Pyxidicoccus trucidator: one gene and its partner. The protein of the gene in region 1 interacts with the protein of each later gene in a pairwise test. Links are inferred from orthologs where the notes say so. Each region holds a gene or a part of one and is shown on either strand. Other genes may lie near its edges.

Evidence for each region. The genes of interacting proteins can lie anywhere in the genome.
Region 2: the proteins of rho (region 1) and yhbY interact in binary tests that used the Escherichia coli proteins (3 or more experiments, as listed by UniProt). The link is inferred for Pyxidicoccus trucidator from one-to-one orthologs.

The regions. Positions count from the first base shown.
Region 1 is NZ_JAAIXZ010000002.1:747,625-751,044, reverse strand. The notes cover bases 551-3,420. They hold rho (transcription termination factor Rho), read right to left. Parts: upstream 2,864-3,420; coding sequence 1,238-2,863; downstream 551-1,237. Other genes in these bases: G4D85_RS09600 (AI-2E family transporter), read left to right, coding at 551-780. Outside these bases: more of G4D85_RS09600, read left to right, coding at 1-550. UniProt on the Escherichia coli protein: Facilitates transcription termination by a mechanism that involves Rho binding to the nascent RNA, activation of Rho's RNA-dependent ATPase activity, and release of the mRNA from the DNA template.
Region 2 is NZ_JAAIXZ010000001.1:924,635-927,840, reverse strand. What follows is about bases 1-2,931. They hold yhbY (ribosome assembly RNA-binding protein YhbY), read right to left. Parts: upstream 1,646-2,931; coding sequence 1,355-1,645; downstream 1-1,354. Other genes in these bases: G4D85_RS03910 (DnaJ domain-containing protein), read right to left, coding at 1,715-2,931; G4D85_RS03920 (HNH endonuclease family protein), read left to right, coding at 539-1,345; G4D85_RS03925 (AAA family ATPase), read left to right, coding at 1-542. Also shown: more of G4D85_RS03910, read right to left, coding at 2,932-3,206.

The DNA.
Region 1 (3,420 bases):
GAGGGCGCCGACGCCGCGGCCGGCTCGGGACAGTTCAGCCTCGCGCTCGATTTGGAGCAGCTGCTGGGCGACTCGGTGAAGCGCGTCTCGTCGCTGGTGCAGGAGAACCTGGGTGACATCGTCAACGTGTCGCGCAGCATCGTCGCCGGAGTGGCCGCCGGCGTCTTCATGCTGTTCTTCGTGCTGATGGTGGGCGCGTTCTTCTCCATCGACGCGCAGGCCATCCGTCACTACTTCGGGACGCTGATTCCGCCCGAGCTCGCCAGCGACGCGCGCCAGCTCGTCCAGCGCATCGACCGCTCCCTGTCCGGCGTGGTGCGCGGCCAGGTCACCATCTGCATCGTCAACGGCGCGCTCACCTTCGTGGGGCTGCTGCTGTTCGGCGTGAAGTTCGCGTTCCTGCTGGCCACCATCGCCACGCTCTTCAGCCTCATCCCCATCTTCGGCACCATCCTCAGCTCGGTGCCCATCGTCCTCATCGCGCTCGCGGACGACTTCCGCAAGGCGCTGGCGATTCTCGCGTGGATTGTCGGCATCCACGCGCTGGAGGCGTACTTCCTCAACCCGAAAATCATGGGCCAGGCGGCGCACCTCCACCCCGTCATCGTCGCCTTCTCCCTCATCGCCGGGGAGCGGCTCTTCGGGCTGATGGGCGCCCTCTTCGCCGTGCCCGTCGCCTCCATCCTCGTGGCGTGCTTCGACTACGCACGCCTCAAGGCCCAGCCGGCGGCGGCCGTGGCCGCGGTGGACTCGCAAGCGGCGCGGCCTCCCGCGGCGTGAGCATCGAAAACCCGGCAGGGACAAAGGGAGCGGCGCCAGAGAGATACGCTCCGGCGCACGCAATCGTCGCGGACGAGACAGACACGGCACGCCCGCCGGGGCTCACCCCTCACGGGTCCGCAGTGCAGGCGGCGGAGCAGCGCGATTGGCGGCACGTCGGGATGCAGCGGCCACACTCAATGGAGTTCGCCGGGCAGCCCCCGGTGCACGAGACGCCGCCACAGCTCGGGCCGTCCTCCGCATGCGTCACGGCGGTGCCCAGGCCGCAGCAGGCGTCGGCCACGCAATCGTCATCCGTGTAACAGGTGCGATTGGATAGCACCGGTGGAGGGTCACCCACCGGTGGGTCCAAGGTGCCAAGGTCGCACCCTGCCAGGCCTCCGAGTGTCATCCCCACGACAAGGGTGAGCAGGCGGACGAGCAGGGGGCGGCGCATGGCGCTCCTTTTCCCGGTGGCTTACCGGTTCATCGAGCCGAGGAAGTCGGCGTTCGACGGCGTCGGACGCATGTGCTTGAGCACAAATTCCATCGCATCAATCGGCGTGAACGGGTGCAGCACCTGGCGCAGGGCGGTGATGCGGACCAGGTCGCCCGGAGTGAGCAGCAGCTCCTCCTTGCGCGTGCCGGACTTGTTGATGTCCAGCGTCGGAAAGATGCGCTTCTCCATCAGCTTCCGGTCCAGGACGATTTCGGAGTTACCGGTGCCCTTGAACTCCTCGAAGATGACCTCGTCCATGCGGCTGCCGGTGTCGATGAGCGCGGTGCCGATGATGGTGAGCGAGCCGCCCTCCTCGATGTTGCGCGCGGCGCCAAAGAAGCGCTTCGGCTTGTGGAGCGCGTTGGCGTCCACGCCGCCGGACAGAATCTTGCCGGACGCGGGCACCACCGTGTTGTAGGCGCGCGCCAGACGCGTAATCGAGTCCAGGAGGATGCAGACGTCGTACTTCTGCTCGACGAGGCGCTTGGCCTTGTCGATGACCATCTCCGCCACCTGCACATGGCGCGTGGCGGGCTCGTCGAACGTCGAGGACACCACCTCGCCGCGCACGCTGCGCTCCATGTCCGTCACTTCCTCCGGGCGCTCGTCCACGAGCAGCACGATGAGGTAGACGTCCGGGTGGTTGCGGCTGATGGCGTGCGCGATGTTCTGCAGCAGCACCGTCTTGCCGGCCTTCGGCGGCGCGACGATGAGGCAGCGCTGGCCCAGGCCGATGGGGCAGAACATGTCGATGATGCGCGTGGTCATCTCCGACGACTCATGCTCCAGCTTGAGCTTGCGCGTCGGATAGAGCGGCGTGAGGTTGTCGAACAGGATGCGCTCGCGCGCCGCGTCCGACATCGGGTCCGCGAAGTTGACCTTGTCCACCTTCTGGAGCGCGAAGAAGCGCTCGCCCTCGCGGGGCTGGCGGATGGGGCCCGTCACCGTGTCGCCGGGCCGCAGGTTGAAGCGGCGCACCTGCGACGGGGACACGTAGAGGTCGTCCGGGCTGGGCTGGTAGTCGCTGTCCGCGCTGCGCAGGAAGCCGAAGCCGTCGCTCAAGAGCTCCAGCACGCCCTCCGCATGGACCTCGAAGCGCTTGTCGGCGATGCCGCCCAGCAGCGCGAAGATGAGGTCCTGCTTCTTCAGCCCCTGGTAGCCCTCGATGCCCACGTCGTGGGCCATCTTCGCCAGGTCGGTAATCTTCATCCGCTTCAGGTCATTCAGCTTGATGACCTGCATCGGCGCGCCGTCGCGGGTGACTTCCGTGAAGGCGGGGGCCTCCGGGGCCTCCGGAGGGGGCGGCAGGGTGGCGGCCGGCTGCTCCTCGTCGCCACCGGAGATGCGCGCTTCCTGGATGTCGTCGTCGCGGACGGGCCGGGAAATGGGGGTGAGGACCGGGCGGGGCGGCTCGGGGGCCACCTCGGGCTCCGCGACCTCGTCGTCGTCGCGTCGGGCGCGGCGGGTCCGGGTGGGCTTCTCCGTGTCGTCCCGGTCCACCGTCTTCGCCGCGGCGCGCTTGCGACGGGGCTTCTCCGCGTCCGCCTCGACGGCGACCACGTCAGGTGCGGCGACTTTTTCTCTCGAAGTTCGGGCTTTACGCATGGCTGTAACGCTTGGGGGAGCGGAGCGACCGAGGAGTCAGACGGGGGGTATGCCGGGGAAATGTCCGCGCGGCCCTCGGAAGCACCTTCCAGGAGGACGGCTCCGCCGGAATCCCTGCACGGGACTGCGCGGGCGAGAGCCTGTTGGTTGGGAGAGACGGCGCCGGGAAACACCTGCGCCATGAACCGCCGGGGGACGTTATTGACCCCCTCCGGACCTGTCAAGGCATCCTTGCTGTCCGGGGTCCCGCCTCTTCCTGATGGCCAACAGGGGAGCGGGGCCGGCCCATTTCCGCGGACGTCCTGGCGTCCTGGCGGGTTCCGGCCTCCGAATCAAGGACGCCGCGGGTTGCCGTGTGGAGCCCCCGCGTCCGGATGCAACACCCCGGCCCCGCCTCCCCTTCCCCACCCCACCCCCTCCATCACCGGGGGCCGGCCCCCGCCCCCTCCCCAGGAAGTGGGCCCCCGGCCCGCGCCGCCCCGGGGCGGGGCCGTGGGCGGAACGGAACGTCCCTTCCGCGAGGTGCCCTACCCCCAAGGTGGTGGGCCCGGGCCCGC
Region 2 (3,206 bases), on another replicon or contig:
TGAGCATGACCTTCGAGCTTATCCGCCAGCTCGTGGCTGCCTATGGCGCCAAACGGGTCTTCGACGCGAAGGACCCTACACGCATCAACGTGCCGGGCGTGGTGCTCATCGACGAGGTGGACGCCCACCTGCACCCGACGTGGCAGCGCAACGTGGGGCTCTGGTTCCGGAAGCACTTCCCGAAGATGCAGTTCCTCGTCACGACCCACAGCCCCCTGGTTTGTCAGGCAGCGGAAGAGGGGACGGTCTGGCGGCTCCCCAAGCCGGGTACGGATGAAGAGGCTCGGCAGGTGACCGGCGTGGAACTGGACCGGCTCATCTACGGCAACGTGCTCGACGCCTATGGCACGGGCGTGTTCGGCGAGGGAATCACCCGGTCGGAGCGCGCGAAGGAGAGGCTCCAGCGGTTGGCCGAGCTGAACATGAAGGAATTGCGGAAGGGGCTTACCGCTGCTGAGCGCAAGGAGCAGGCAACCCTGCGCGCGAGCCAGCCCACCGCGGCGATGACCGTCCATGAATCGGAGGCGTGGGGCAGGGAGTGATCAAGCTGCCCGACATTCCGCTGCCCACGACCGCCGCCCGGCAGCTCATGAGCTGGCAGGCGGAAGTGGATGCACTCGCGAGCCATACGGCGCGCGTCGAGGCCGCGAAGCGAATCTTCAAGCAGCGCAACACTCCCCGGAACAGGACGTTCGCGGAGGTCCGCCGGCAGCTCACGGCGATGTGCTCAGGGGCTCAACGCTGCGGGTACTGTGAGGACTCCGCCGCCGACGAGGTCGAGCACATCCGGCCCAAAGATCTCTATCCGGAGCTGGTCTTCGCCTGGCGCAACTACCTGTATGCCTGTGGTCCGTGTAACGGGCCGAAGAACAACCAGTTCGCGGTCTTCCCAGGCTGGTCACGCAAGCCTGTCGAGGTCAGCTCTTCTTCCCGTGTTCCCTCACGGCCCCCACCCAAGGGCGAGCCCGCGCTCATCGACCCGCGCGGTGAGGACCCGATGGCCTTCCTGGTCCTCGACCTTCAGGGCACCTTCATGTTCGAGCCAATGGACACGAGGGGCACACGCGACTACGAGCGGGCCGACTACACGCGGCGCATCCTGCGGCTGAACCGGGAACTCCTCACGGTCGCCCGGGCAGAGGCCTTCGGTTCCTACCGGGCTCGCCTCGCTGAGTACATCACCCTTCGGGAGGGTGGCGCCTCGCGTGCAGCGCTCCAGCGGCGCATCGAGGCCATCCAGCTGGCGGCGCATCCTACGGTGTGGTGGGAGATGAAGCGGCAGCAGCGGCAACACCGTGAACTCCGGGCGCTCTTCAGCGAGGCGCCCGAAGCCCTGTCCTGGTAGCGCCTGCCCTTAGAACTTCTCGAACTTCGACTTCTCCTTCCGCTTCTTGAAGAGCAGCGCGGTGCGGCCCAGGAGCTGGGCCAGCTCTGACTGGGTGCCCTCGGCCATCTTCGCGGCGGCCTCCTGGCGCGTCTCCGGGCCTTCGTTGATCTTCACCTTGATGAGCTCGTGGTCCGTCAGGGCCTGATCGAGTGCGGCGATGACGCCCTCGGTGACGCCGTGCTGTCCGACGATGACCACCGGCTCCAGGTGGTGTCCTAGCGCGCGCAGGGCGCGGCGTTGCTTCCCGGTGAGCGGCACGTTCCTCAACTCCTTCTTGGTAGGTGGCGGGGGCAGGGCGCCCCGGCCGACGACGACGGGGGACGCACCCTACTTCTTCTGCGTCGCCATGCGGATCTCCCGCTGCGCGTCGATGTGGTCTGGCTGAAGCTCCACGGTCCTCTTGAAGTGCTTCAGGGCGCTCGAAGCATCGCCCACCAGCTTGGCAATCACCCCGAGGAAGTAGTGCGCGGGCGCGCAGCGCTCATTGCGCTTGATGGCGTTCTGGATTTCACGGAACGCCTCGGGCTGCGCCGCCTTCTTGTCCGTGGCCATGAAGAAGCGCGCGTAGCCCCGCCACGCGTAGAACTCCGCCTCCTCGGCGTTCAGCTTGATGGCCTCGTCCAGCATCTTCACGGCCTCGGGGAACTTGCGCGCCTTCACGAGGATGCAGGACTTCTGGAACAGCTCCTCGGCCATGAGGATGGAGTTGATGTCCACGTCGGCCCCGGCGCCGCCGCTCTTCAGCTCCTCGATGTACTCGGCCCGGCTCTTGTCGTCCGAGAGCATCCGGTACGCATCGCCGATGTACGCGAAGACCTCCGCCTTCAGCTTCTCCAGCTCCGGCGGCGCCCCCTGCGGCAGCGTGTCCGGGTGGTACAGCTTTGCCAGCCGGAAGTAGGCAATCTTCACCGCGCTCGCGTTCGTCTGCTCCGTCAGGCTGAGTCGCTGGAAGAAGTTCTGCTGCTTCATCGCCATGGCCAGCTGACGCAGCGCGGGAATCTCCTCGGAGCCCGGAGCATTCGCGGGCGCCGCGGCGACCGTGGGAGGCGCCGGACGCTGCGGAGCCTGGGGCGCGGCGACGGGAGGACGGGGCTGCGCCGCACCGGCGGCGGGCGGCGGCGCACCCGGAGGCCGCGCGGCGGTGGCACCCGGACCCGCGACGGGCGCGGCACCCGCGGGACGGGGAGGGGATGCCGCTCCGGCGCTCGGGCCCACGACGGGCGGGCCGGCGGGACGGGGTGCGCCGGGCTGGGCGGGAGCACCTGGACTGGACGCGCCCACCACGGGCGGCGGGCGCTGGGCGCCAGGCCCCGCCTGGGGAGCGGCGGCGGGCGGTGGTGCACCCGGAGGCCGCGCGGCGGTGGCCTGGGGCGGTGGCGCGGGCCGCTGCGCGGCGGCCGGCGGGGGCGGCGTGGCCGAGGCGCCAGGGGGCGGTGACACGGCGGCGGCCCTCGCGGGCGCGGCGAAGGACACCGCGTCCAGCTCCTTGAGCAGGAAGGAGATGCGCAGCAGGTGGTCGGCGTCCTGCGGGAAGTCGTTCAGGAGCTGCGCCACCGAGCGCACACCGTCGATGACAGCCAGCGCGCGGACCTCGTGCGGGGTGAGGCGCAGCTCGCTCGCGGCCACCAGTCCGCCGGACTTCATGATGGGAAGCTGGAGCACCGGCGCCAGCCGGCGCTTGAGGTCCCCCGTCGGCAGGCGGCGCACCGTGTCGCTCAGCACCGCCCAGCGGTTGCCCAGCGGCATCGCCTTCTGCCCCGGCAAATCACGCGGCTCGAAGGTGAAGGTGCCGGACTCCGCGCGCAGGCCCTTGGACAGG